One region of the Streptomyces sp. CA2R106 genome, then DNA from elsewhere that is predicted to be linked to it. Evidence: predicted binding sites of a transcription regulator. Region 1 holds the regulator's gene; the other holds the start of a gene.

Region 1 (6,480 bases):
CCGCCTGACGGTCGGCGCGCCGCTCACCGCGACCGGCCCGGTGACGTCCTCCGTCGCCCCGCACGAGGTGCGCCCCGCCGGCCTCGACCTGGCGCTCCCGGTCTACCCCGACGGGCCGGTGACCCTGAGCCTGGCCACGCGGCTCGCGGGCAGCGCCGACGGATCGGCCTCCGCGCGGGTCCTGCTCACCTACGGAGCCTGCTCCACCGACGGCGCCTGCCTCGCGCCGGTCCGGGCGCACCCGGTGACGCTGGCCGTTCCGCCGCGCTGACGCCAGGCGGTCAGTGCGGCTGGGGAGCGGTGATCTTGGTGAGGAAGCCGTCGAGGTTGCGCAGGGTGCGGTCGATCTGCTCGGCCAGGGTGAGGGTCTCGTCCATCCGCTTGGCCAGTACGGAGGTCTTCTTGCCCCGGACGTAGAGGGAGCAGGCCAGGTCGGCGCACATGTAGATGCCCACGGTGTTGCCCTGCCGGCCGGCCGGGCCGGCCAGCGGCGCGGCCAGCAGGTCGACGCCGCCGCCGGAGTGGCCGGTCAGGCAGACCGAGCACAGGCTGCTGCGCATCAGGTTGCGGCGCGCGCCGGGGGCCACCCGCAGGGTGACGCCGACCGGCTGCTCGCCCGCGGTCACCAGGTAGGCGCGGTCGGGCGCGCCCGGGTCGCGCCAGCCGAAGAAGTCCAGGTCGTCCCACGGCACCTCCGCGAGGTCCCGCGGCAGCCGGACGCGCTTCGCCTCCCCCTTCGAGCAGTTCACGAAGGAGTCCCGGATCTGCGCCTCGCCAAGTGGGTCCATGACGACCGAAGCTAACAAGCGCCCGGCGCCGCTGTCGCCGCATTTACCGGCGGCCCGCCGGCCGCACGGCGGGCCGACGCACGAGATCCCCGCGACCCTCGGGAGGGCGCGGGGACCGTGTGTGCTGCGTGAACAGCCCGGCGTGAACAGCCCGGTCAGACGTCCCGCTTGGGGCGCCACACCACGAGCGCGCTCGTGTGCTGCACGTCCTGGTACGGCACCAGGTCGCGCCGGTAGGAGGCGTGCACCGCTGCTTCGCGCTGCTGGATGACGGCGGCTGCGCCGTCGACGGCGGCGGAGAGTTCGGCGACCCGGGCCTGGAGCGCGGCGACCTGGTTCTCCAGTTCGATGATCCGCTTGATGCCGGCGAGGTTGATGCCCTCGTCCTGCGAGAGCCGCTGCACCTCCCGCAACTGCTCGATGTCGCGGGCGGAGTAGCGCCGCCCGCGCCCGGCCGCCCGGTCCGGCGAGACCAGGCCGAGGCGGTCGTACTGCCGCAGGGTCTGCGGATGCAGCCCGGACAGCTCGGCCGCCACCGAGATCACGTAGACCGGTGACTCCTCCGTCAACTGGTACGGATTGCGGCCACGTCCCATGCGGGGCCCGGGAGCCCCGCCGCCGTCGATGCCCATCCGTTCACGCTCCCTTCGCGGCCTTGAACAGCTCCGCCCGCGGGTCGATGTCCGCGGTCGCCTCTCGGTACGACTCCAGTGCGTCCAGCGCCTTGCCCTCGGTCTGCGCGGGCACCGCCACCTCGACGGTGACGAGCAGGTCGCCGCGCGACCCGTCCTTGCGCACCGCGCCCTTGCCGCGGGCCCGCAGCGTCCGGCCGTTCGGCGTGCCGGCCGGCAGCTTCAGGGTGACCGGCGGCCCGCCCAGGGTGGGCACCTTGATCTCCCCGCCGAGCGCGGCCTCGGTGAAGCTCACCGGGACCGTGACCGTCAGGTTCGCGTCCTTGCGGCCGAAGACCGGGTGCCGGCCGACGTGCACGACCACGTACAGGTCGCCGGCCGGTCCGCCGCGCTCACCGGGGGCGCCCTTGCCGCGCAGCCTGATCCGCTGCCCGTCGGTGACGCCCGCCGGGATGCGCACCTGCATGGTGCGCGAGCTCTTCGCCCGGCCGCTGCCGTGGCAGACCTCGCAGGGGTTCTCCGCGATCAGGCCGCGGCCCTTGCAGTCCACACACGGGTCGGTCAGCGAGAAGCCGCCACCGCCGCCGCGGGAGACCTGCCCGGTGCCGACGCAGGTCGGGCACACCCGGGGGGTGCCGTTCTTGTCGCCGGTGCCGGAGCACGCCTTGCAGGGCGCCTGCGAGGACATCCGTAGCGGGACCGTGGCCCCGTCGACGGCCTCGGTGAAGCTGAGCGTCACCTCGGACTCGATGTCCTGGCCGCGCCGCGGCTGCACACGGGTGCCGCCGCCGCCCCGGTTGAACAGGCCGCCGAACACGTCGCCGAGACCGCCGCCGAAGCCGCCGCCCTGGCCGCCGGTCGTGGTGCCGCCGGGTCCCTGGGCACCGCCGAAGAGGTCGCCCAGGTCGAAGTTGAACCCGCCGGTGCCGCCCGCGCCGGGGCCGGGCCGCATGCCGCCGTTGCCGAACAGCGCGCGGCCCTCGTCGTACTCCTTGCGGCGCTTGGTGTCGGACAGGACGTCGTTGGCCTCGGAGATCTCCTTGAAGCGCTCCTCGGCCGTGGCGTCGTTCTTGTTGGCGTCGGGGTGGAACTCCCGGGCCAGCTTCCGGTACGCCTTCTTGATCTCGGCGTCGGTGGCGTCCTTGGGGACGCCGAGGACCTTGTACAGGTCCTTCTCCAACAGGTCCCTACTGATGCTCATCCTCGGCGTCCCTCCTCTCCGTCCACGTCCCGCGCCCGTCGTCAGCCCTCGGACGGACCACCGGTCTCCTCGTCGTCCGCCTTGCGGTCGGCCGACTCGGCCTCGCCCGGCTCGGACTGCTCGTCCTTGCCGTGCGTGCCCGGCTGGGGTTCGGCCACCGCGACCCGGGCGGGTCGCAGATTGCGCTCCCCGATCCGGTACCCCGGCTGGAGGATCTGCACGCATGTCGTCTGCGTGACGTCAGGCGAATAGCTGTGCATCAGCGCCTCGTGCACCAGCGGGTCGAATGCCTCGCCCTCCTTGCCGAACTGCTGGAGGCCCAGCTTCGCGGCGACCGTCTCCAGCGACTCGGCGACCGACTTGAAGCCGCCCACCAGTTCGCCGTGCTCCCGTGCCCGGCCGATGTCGTCGAGCACCGGGAGCAGTTCGGTCAGCAGGTTGGCGACCGCGACCTCCTTGACGGCGACGCGGTCCCGCTCCACCCGGCGGCGGTAGTTCTGGTACTCGGCCTGGAGGCGCTGGAGGTCGGCGGTGCGCTCGCCGAGCGCGGTGCGCACCTGGTCCAACTGCGCCTTGACGGCCGTCAGCTCCTGGGAGGTCGCGTCGTCCCCGCCCCCGGACGACGGGCCCGCCTTACCGGCGGTCCCGTTGCCCGAGCCGGACTTGCCCGCCTTGCCGGCGGCCGGCTCCTCGGCGGCGTCGGAGGGGACGTCGGGCTCCTCGAAGCCCTTCGGCTCCTCCGTCACGCGGCACCATCCCTCTTGCCCTCGTCGTCGACGATCTCGGCGTCCACGACGTCGTCGTCCGCGGCCTGGGCCGAGTCACCGGGCGCGCCCGCGTCGGCACCGGGGGCCGCGCCGCCCTCGGCCTGCGCGTTGGCGTACAGCGCCTGGCCGAGCTTCTGGCTGGTGGCCGCGACCTTCTCGGTGGCCTCGCGGATCGCCGCGGTGTTGCTGTCGTCGGACGACTCGTTCTTCAGCTTCTCCTTCAGGTCGGCGACCGCGGTCTCGACCTCGGACTTCACGTCCTCCGGGAGCTTGTCCTTGTTGTCCGCGATGAACTTCTCGGTCTGGTAGACGAGCTGCTCACCCTGGTTGCGGGTCTCGGCGGCCTCGCGGCGCTTGTGGTCCTCGTCCGCGTACTGCTCGGCCTCCTGGCGCATCCGGTCGACCTCGTCCTTGGGCAGCGAGGAGCCGCCCGTGACGGTCATCCGCTGCTCCTTGCCGGTGCCGAGGTCCTTCGCGCCCACGTGCATGATGCCGTTGGCGTCGATGTCGAAGGTGACCTCGATCTGGGGCATCCCGCGCGGGGCCGGCGGCAGACCGGTCAGCTCGAACATGCCGAGCTTCTTGTTGTACGCCGCGATCTCGCGCTCGCCCTGGTAGACCTGGATCTGCACCGACGGCTGGTTGTCCTCGGCGGTGGTGAAGATCTCCGAGCGCTTGGTCGGGATCGTGGTGTTCCGCTCGATCAGCTTGGTCATGATGCCGCCCTTGGTCTCGATGCCGAGGGACAGCGGGGTGACATCGAGCAGCAGGACGTCCTTGACCTCGCCCTTCAGGACGCCGGCCTGGAGGGACGCGCCGATGGCGACGACCTCGTCCGGGTTGACGCCCTTGTTGGCCTCCTTACCGCCGGTCAGCTCGCGCACCAGGTCCGCGACGGCGGGCATCCGGGTCGAGCCGCCGACCAGGACCACGTGGTCGATCTCGGACAGCTGGATGCCGGCGTCCTTGATCACGTTGTGGAACGGGGTCTTGCAGCGCTCCAGCAGGTCGGAGGTGAGCTGCTGGAACTGCGCCCGGGTGAGCTTCTCGTCCAGGTGCAGCGGGCCCTCGGCGGAGGCCGTGATGTAGGGCAGGTTGATCGAGGTCTCCGTCGAGGAGGACAGCTCGATCTTGGCCTTCTCCGCGGCCTCGCGCAGCCGCTGGAGCGCCATCTTGTCCTTGCCCAGGTCCACGCCGTGGCCGGACTGGAACTGCTTGACCAGGTAGTCCACGACGCGCTGGTCCCAGTCGTCACCACCGAGGTGGTTGTCGCCGTTGGTGGCCTTGACCTCCACCACGCCGTCGCCGATCTCCAGCAGGGACACGTCGAAGGTGCCGCCGCCGAGGTCGAAGACGAGGATCGTCTGGTCGTCCTTGTCCAGGCCGTACGCCAGTGCGGCCGCGGTCGGCTCGTTGACGATGCGCAGCACGTTCAGGCCGGCGATCTCGCCGGCCTCCTTGGTGGCCTGGCGCTCGGAGTCGTTGAAGTACGCGGGGACGGTGATCACCGCGTCGGTGACCTTCTCGCCCAGGTACGACTCCGCGTCCCGCTTCAGCTTCTGCAGGATGAACGCGGAGATCTGCTGCGGGTTGAAGTCCTTGCCGTCGAGGTTGATCCGCCAGTCGGTGCCCATGTGGCGCTTGACGGAGCGGATGGTCCTGTCGACGTTGGTGACCGCCTGGCGCTTGGCCACCTCGCCGACGAGCACCTCGCCGTTCTTGGCGAAGGCGACGACGGACGGCGTGGTCCTGGCGCCCTCTGCGTTGGTGATGACGGTGGGCTCGCCGCCTTCGAGAACGCTGACGACGGAGTTAGTCGTGCCCAGGTCGATGCCGACCGCACGTGCCATGGTTAATCCTCCAACAACTGACTTGAGTGCAACTGGCTCAACCATGCCTGACCGCGAGCCGGAAGTCAATTGACATGAGTCATAGCGGCTCAACTTAACGGCGCGCATCCGACGCACTACCCAGGAGACACCCTGCGCACACCCCGGTTCGCCCGAACGGCGGCACCCTCCGGACCCCGGGTGCCCGGCCCGCGACACAGATCACCAGCAGGGCGGCTTTATGGCCCCGGAATTCCCGGGTACCCTCAGCCGAGACCGGAGTAAGTTACCGCTTAGTACGTTTTTGCTCGCAGCAGGCCCGAGGAGCCCTCATGCAGCTCGCCGCGATCATCGTGTCGCTGGTCCTCACGGCGGTCGGCGTCGCCCTGATCGGCCTCGCCGTCGCGCAGATCTACCGGTTCGTCCGGCTCGGCCAGCCCGTACCCGCGGGCAGCCGCACCGACGACCCGGTGGCGCGCACGAAGACGCTGGCCAAGGAGTTCGTCGGCCACACCCGGATGAACAAGTGGGGGCCGATCGGCGTCGCCCACTGGTTCGTGGCGGTCGGCTTCCTCACCCTCGGCCTGACCATCGTCAACGCCTACGGCCAGCTCTTCAAGGCCGACTGGATCCTGCCGGTGATCGGCACCTGGCTGCCCTACGAGGTGTACGTCGAGTTCATCTCCCTCTTCACCACCTTGGGCATCCTGGTGCTCATCGCGGTGCGGCTGATGAACCTGCCGTCCCGGGCCGGCCGCAAGTCGCGCTTCGCCGGATCGACGGCCTGGCAGGCGTACTTCGTCGAGTACGTGGTGCTCGTCATCGGCCTGGCCATCCTGATGCTGCGCGGCCTGGAGGGGGCGCTGCACGGCGTCGACCACTACGAGGCGGCGTACTGGGTGTCGTACCCCCTGGTGGCCGGCCTGCGCGGGCTGAGCACCGGCACCCTCCAGAACACGGTGTACCTGGTCGCGATGATCAAGCTCGGCGTCACCATGATCTGGGCGATCACCCTGGGCCTGAACACCTCGATGGGTGTCGCCTGGCACCGCTTCCTCGCCTTCTTCAACATCTGGTTCAAGCGCAACGCCGACGGCCCGGTGGCCCTGGGCGCGCTTCAGCCGATGACCAGCGGCGGCGTGCCGATCGACTTCGAGGACCCGGGCGAGGACGACGTCTTCGGCGTCTCCCAGGTCGAGCAGTTCTCCTGGAAGGGCATCCTCGACTTCTCCACCTGCACCGAGTGCGGCCGCTGCCAGTCGC
Region 2 (6,480 bases), on a different contig from region 1:
TGTTCCGCCCGCCTCGCCGCCCACCCCGCCGACCGCCGCGGCGGCGCCGCGTCAACGCTGCTGCGCCGGCTTCCCCGGGAGGGTGACGTGGATGCGGCAGCCCCGCGGGGATTCGGCCACCTCGATCCGCCCGCCGTGCAGGTCCACCGCCCAGCGCGCGATCGCCAGGCCCAGACCGGTGCCGCCGTCCGTGCCCGGATGCGAGCCGCGGTGGAAGCGGTCGAAGACCCGCACCCGGTCCGCCTCTGGGATGCCCGGCCCCTCGTCGCACACCTCCAGGTCCAGGCTGCCGGGCACCGGCCCGCCCCGGGCCCGTACGGTGACCCGGCCGCCGGGCGGGCTGTGCTTCATCGCGTTGTCCACCAGGTTGGCCACCACCTGGTGCAGCCGCTCCCCGTCGGCGTACGCCACCAGCTCCGGCGGCGAGACGTCCAGGTGCAGCGGCACGTCCGCCCGGGCCCGGGTCTGGGCGCCGCCGGACCTGCCGCGGTCCGCGCCCAGGCTCGCCGTCTTCAGCACCGCCGACAGGTACGGCCACACCTCGAACCGCTTGGCGTCCAGCCGTACCGCGCCGCTGTCCAGCCGGGACAGGTCCAGCAGCTGGGTGACCAGCTTGCCCAGCCGCTCGGTCTGCTGGAGGGCCAGCCGCATCGTCTCCGGGTCGGCCGCCGAGACGCCGTCCACCACGTTCTCCAGCACCGCGCGCAGCGCGGCGATCGGCGTGCGCAGCTCGTGCGAGACGTTCGCCACCAGCTCCTTGCGGTGCCGGTCCACGGCGGCCAGGTCGGCCGCCATCCGGTTGAACGTCTCGGCCAGCTCGCCGACCTCGTCGCGGCGCTTGCGGGCCACCCGGCGGCTGTAGTCCCCGCCGGCCATCGCCCGCGCCACCGCCGTCATCTCGCGCAGCGGCGCGGTCAGGTTGGTCGCGACGATCTGCGTGATCAGCAGCGAGGCGATGATCGAGAAGATCGTGATCACCCGCAGCTCGGTCCTGGAGTGGATCGCCAGCGTCACCAGCAGTGTGGTGATCATCACGGAGGCGATCACCAGCGCCTGGAGCGCCGCCTTGATCGAGCGGGTCGGGTCCCAGGGGCGCAGCGCCTCCCACAGCCGGCTCAGCCACGCGCGCACCACGACCCGGGCCGGCCGCCGGTTGCCGCGCGGCGCCCGGCGGCGGGTCCACCACAACGCGCCCAGGGCCCGCGCCGGGTCCCGGGTGCGCGCGGGGTCCCCGATGGGGCCCGGGGTCATGGCGTCGGGTTCTCCAGGGCGTAGCCGACACCGTGCACGGTGCGGATGCGCTCCGCGCCGATCTTCCGGCGCAGTGCCTTGACGTGGCTGTCCACGGTGCGGGTGCCCGACGCGTCGGTCCAGTCCCACACCTCGGCGAGCAGCTGCTCGCGGGAGAGCACCGCCCGCGGCTGGTGGGCCAGGCACACCAGCAGCTCGAACTCCGTCGGCGTCAGGTGCACGTCGCTGCCGCCGACCCGGACCCGGCGCTGGGTGTGGTCGATCTCCAGGTCGCCGAGGTGGATGCTGGCGCCGCGCACGGTGGACGCCGCGTCGGCGGCCCGCTCCACCCGGCGCAGCAGCACATGGACCCGGGCGGCCAGCTCGCGCATCGAGAACGGCTTGGTCATGTAGTCGTCGGCGCCGACGCCGAGCCCGACCAGCATGTCCGTCTCGTCGTCGCGCGCGGTGAGCATCAGCACCGGCACCGGCCGGTCGGCCTGCACCCGGCGGCAGACCTCCAGCCCGTCGTACCCGGGCAGCATCACGTCGAGCACCAGCAGGTCGGGCTGCCAGCTGTGGGCCGCGTCCACCGCGGACGGGCCGTCGCTCGCCGTGCGCACCTGGAACCCCTCCGCCTGGAGGCGGGCCGCGATCGCCTGAACTATCGTCTGGTCGTCCTCGACCACCAGGACACGGCGCTGCGCGCCCGTCGTCTGTGCGCTGTCCACTTCCGCTTCCGCCCCACAAGCTCGTCCGATACCGGCAGCGTACGGGGCGGGCCGCGGCCCTGACTATGACGCCTTCACGCCTTGACGGCTACATGCACCACATCGGGCACCCCGCGCGCGACCGGAACCTCGAGTGTCCGCACCCCGGAGTACCCCGCCCCCGTCAAAGCGGCCTCGAAGGCGGCCGAGGGCTGCGCCGACCACACGGCCAGGACACCGCCGGGGCGGAGCAGCTCCCGGCAGTCGTCAAGCCCGCTGGGACTGTAGAGACTGCCGTTATTGTCGGTGACTGTCCAGTCCGGCCCGTTGTCGATGTCCAGGCAGAGCGCGTCGTAACCGCGTTCGGGGCCCGCGGCGGGCGCGGCCGCGGGGCCGGGCGCGGTGCGCAGGTAGGCCAGCAGGTCCGCCTCGACCAGCCGCACCCGCGGGTCGTCGAGGGCGCCGCCGGTGTGCGCGGCGAAGTGGCCGGCCCGGTGCCAGTCGATCACCGCCCGCTCCCGCTCGACGACGTCGATCCGCGCCCAGCGCGGCTGGGCGGCGGCGTGCGCGAGCGAGAACCCGACGCCGAGCCCGCCGATCAGCACGCTCGCGCCGTCCCGGCCGGGCGGCAGCGCGGCCAGCGCCGCGTCGACCAGCAGCCGCTCCGAGCGGCCGTCGGAGGTGTCCATCAGGAAGGTGCCGTTGGCGATGATCTCCAGGTGCGGGCCCCGCCGCCGCAGCACCGCCTCCCCGTACGGGCCGTCGCGCCGGTCCAGCACCACCGGTTCCTCGGTGTTCGTCGCAGACATGACCTCATTTTGGCGTACCCGGGGGAATTCCATGGCCGCCCGTCGGCCGCCGGGTCACCGGGCGTTCAACTCCCGTACCGGAGGACTTCCGGTGAACTGCGCCCGGTGCTGGTCCGGGCCGCACAGCCGGGGCGTAGGTTCCGCCCCATGCCGATACTCAACAGCCCTGTGGCCAAGCGGCTCCTGCGTCCCGCGACCTCCCTCGTCGACCGCCGTGTGCAGCGTCCGGTGTCGCGGTTGCGCAAGGAGATGGACACCCTGCGGCGGGAGGTGAAGGAGCTGGAGAAGCTGCGGCGCCAGGTCGACGAGCTGCGCGGCCAGGAGTACGCGGTCGGCCTGCTCTTCGACCGGACCGGCCGCAGCGGCCCGCGGCTGCCCACCGCGGCGCAGATCGACCAGCTGGTGGCGCAGGTCGCCGAGACCACCGGCGCGGACCCGAAGGCGGCCCGGCGCAACGTCACGATCGCCTTCCGCAACGTGATCGCGCTGGAGGCGCTGGCGGTGGGCCGGCTGGCCGGCTCGACCCAGAACGTCTGCGGCAAGCTCGCCGCGGTGCCGCTGCTGGACCCGCCCAACGCGCAGGTGCTGGAGATCGGCACGCTGTACGGGCTGTTCTCCGCCACGATGCTGCGGATGCTGCACCGCGCCGGGATCGAGCCCGAGCTGACGGTGGTGGACCCGCTGGTCGGGACCCAGCTCCAGCCCGGCGGGCTGGAGGGCCTCGACCCGACCGGCACCCCGGTACGGCTCGACGTGGTCCGGGCGAACCTCGCGCTCGGCGGCAAGGCGGGGGAGCGGGCCCGGGTCCAGGTCGGGTTCTCCGGCGACCCGGACGTGCGCGCGGCCGTCTCCGACCGCGAGTACGGCGTCATCGTCATCGACGGCGACCACTCCGCCCAGGGCGTCGCCGAGGACCTTCAGTGGGCCGAGCAGATCGCCGCCCCCGGGGCGGTCGTCGTCCTCGACGACTACGGCGACGACAAGTGGGCCGGCGTCCAGCAGGGCGCCGACGCCTACCTCGCCGGCTCCACCCGTTTTGTCCTTCTCGGGCGCGTCTCGACCTCCGCGTTCCTGCGGGCGCGGTAACCCGGACCCCGGAAGGACCCGAGCAAGTCAGGGGCGCGGGGAACTGCGCGACCGGCCACGTACGGCCGCAAGGTCCCGGGCGGACAGGAGGCGCCCCCTTCCGGGGGACGGGGGCGCCCTGATCGCTCAGGGCGAACGTGGACCGGGGAACATCGGCGAAGCCCCTTGCATTGAGTGAGGTGTACTCAACTTGCTTGCATAGGGAGCGATCATGGCGTTTGAGCCGAAGAGTTCCAACCTCACCCTCCCCGTACTGCCCCTCGACGGCGAGGTCGTCCTGCCCGGCATGGTCGTACCGCTCGACCTGACGGACACGGAGGTACGGGCCGCGGTGGAAGCCGCACAGGCGGCCCACGCGGGCCGCGGCAGCGGCAAGCCCCGGGTCCTGCTCGTCCCCCGGGTCGACGGCAGGTACGCCGCCGTGGGCACCCTCGGCACGGTCGAACAGGTCGGCCGCCTCTCCGACGGCGACCCCGGCGCCGTCATCAAGGGCCGCTCGCGCGTGCGGATCGGCGCCGGCACGACCGGCCCGGGCGCGGCGCTGTGGGTGGAGGGCACCGTGGTGGAGGAGCCCGCGCCGCAGGAGGCGCCGGGCACCGTCGCGGAGCTGATGAAGGAGTACAAGGCCCTCGCCACGAGCTGGCTGCGCAAGCGCGGCGCCTGGCAGGTCGTCGACCGGGTGCAGCAGATCGACGACGCCGGCCAGCTCGCCGACAACTCCGGCTACTCGCCGTTCCTGAGCGTGGAGCAGCGTGTGGAGCTGCTGGAGACCGCCGACCCGGTGGCCCGGCTGAAGCTCGCCACGCAGTGGCTGCGCGACCACCTCGCCGAGCAGGACGTCGCCGAGACGATCCGCAAGGACGTCCAGGAGGGCATGGAGAAGCAGCAGCGCGAGTTCCTGCTCCGCCAGCAGCTGGAGGCGGTCCGCAAGGAGCTGTCGGAGCTGAACGGAGACCCGGACAACGAAACGGACGACTACCGGGCCCGGGTGGAGTCCGCCGACCTGCCCGAGAAGGTCCGCGAGGCCGCCCTGAAGGAGGTCGAGAAGCTGGAGCGCTCCTCGGACGCCTCCCCGGAGGGCTCGTGGATCCGCACCTGGCTGGACACCGTCCTCGAACTGCCGTGGAACAGCACCACCGAGGACACGTACGACGTGGCGGGCGCGCGGGCCGTGCTGGACGCGGACCACGCGGGTCTGGACGACGTGAAGGAGCGCATCACCGAGTACCTGGCGGTCCGCAAGCGCCGGGCCGACCGCGGCCTCGGTGTGGTCGGCGGGCGCCGCGGCGGCGCGGTGCTGGCGCTGGTCGGGCCGCCCGGGGTCGGCAAGACCTCGCTGGGCGAGTCCGTGGCCCGCGCGATGGGCCGCAAGTTCGTCCGGGTGGCGCTGGGCGGCGTCCGCGACGAGGCGGAGATCCGCGGCCACCGCAGGACGTACGTCGGCGCGCTGCCGGGCCGGATCGTGCGCGCGATCAAGGAGGCCGGGTCGATGAACCCGGTGGTGCTGCTCGACGAGGTCGACAAGGTCGGCTCGGACTACCGGGGCGACCCGGCGGCCGCGCTGCTGGAAGTCCTCGACCCGGCGCAGAACCACACCTTCCGGGACCACTACCTGGAGGTCGAACTCGACCTGTCCGACGTGGTGTTCCTCGCCACCGCCAACGTGCTGGAGGCCATCCCCGAGCCGCTGCTGGACCGGATGGAACTGGTCCGGCTGGACGGCTACACCGAGGACGAGAAGGTCGTCATCGCCCGCGACCACCTGCTGCCCCGGCAGTTGGAGCGCGCGGGTCTGGACGCCGAGGAGGTCGGGCTCGAGGAGGACGCGCTGCGCAGGCTGGCCGGGGAGTACACCCGCGAGGCCGGTGTGCGGAACCTGGAGCGGACCGTCGCGCGGCTGCTGCGGAAGATCGCGGCGCAGCACGAACTGGGCGAGCGCGAGCTGCCGTTCACGGTCGGCGCCGGAGACCTGCGGGCGCTGATCGGGCGGCCGCACCACGTGCCGGAGGCCGCGCAGGACCCGGAGGAGCGGCGTACCGCGGTGCCGGGTGTGGCCACCGGGCTCGCGGTGACCGGCGCCGGGGGCGACGTGCTGTACATCGAGGCGTCGCTCGCGGACCCGGAGACCGGCGGGTCCGGGCTCCAGCTCACCGGCCAGCTCGGCGACGTGATGAAGGAGTCCGCGCAGATCGCGCTCTCCTTCCTGCGCTCGCGCGGGGCGGAACTGGAGCTGCCGGTCGGCGACCTGAAGGACCGCGGCGTACACCTGCACGTCCCGGCCGGGGCGGTGCCGAAGGACGGGCCGAGCGCGGGTGTCACCATGACGACCGCGCTGGCGTCCCTGCTGTCCGGCCGCCGCGTCCGCACCGATGTCGCCATGACCGGTGAGGTGTCCCTGACCGGGCGGGTGCTGCCGATCGGCGGGGTCAAGCAGAAGCTGCTGGCCGCGCACCGGGCCGGGATCACCACCGTGGTGATCCCGAAGCGGAACGAGGCCGACCTCGACGACGTCCCCGCGGAGATCCTCGCGGCCCTCGACGTCCACCCGGTCGGCGACGTCCGCCAGGTGCTCGAGCTGGCGCTCGAGCCGGCGGCCGCGGACACCTCCGCCGAGGAGGTCCCGCTCGCGGCGTGAGCCTCCGCCG

The links. Region 1 encodes HspR, which represses chaperone genes until heat shock. Its sites were predicted from a motif close to TTGAGNNNNNNNNNCTCAA; they were not measured.
Region 2: lon (endopeptidase La) is a predicted target of HspR. The motif match lies at 4,006-4,024, and genes of this name have one in related genera.

Annotation. Positions count from the first base shown of each region.
Region 1 covers NZ_JBAGKC010000021.1:72,038-78,517, forward strand. Annotated here, with positions in the region: gene WA788_RS25235 (hypothetical protein) at 1-271, shown strand, start outside; gene WA788_RS25240 (FBP domain-containing protein) at 282-788, opposite strand; gene WA788_RS25245 (heat shock protein transcriptional repressor HspR) at 944-1,420, opposite strand; gene dnaJ (molecular chaperone DnaJ) at 1,425-2,621, opposite strand; gene grpE (nucleotide exchange factor GrpE) at 2,663-3,367, opposite strand; gene dnaK (molecular chaperone DnaK) at 3,364-5,238, opposite strand; gene WA788_RS25265 ((Fe-S)-binding protein) at 5,550-6,480, shown strand, end outside.
Region 2 covers NZ_JBAGKC010000008.1:137,072-143,551, reverse strand. Annotated here, with positions in the region: gene WA788_RS14555 (HAMP domain-containing sensor histidine kinase) at 52-1,251, opposite strand; gene WA788_RS14550 (response regulator transcription factor) at 1,248-1,961, opposite strand; gene WA788_RS14545 (spermidine synthase) at 2,036-2,749, opposite strand; gene WA788_RS14540 (class I SAM-dependent methyltransferase) at 2,897-3,835, shown strand; gene lon (endopeptidase La) at 4,047-6,470, shown strand.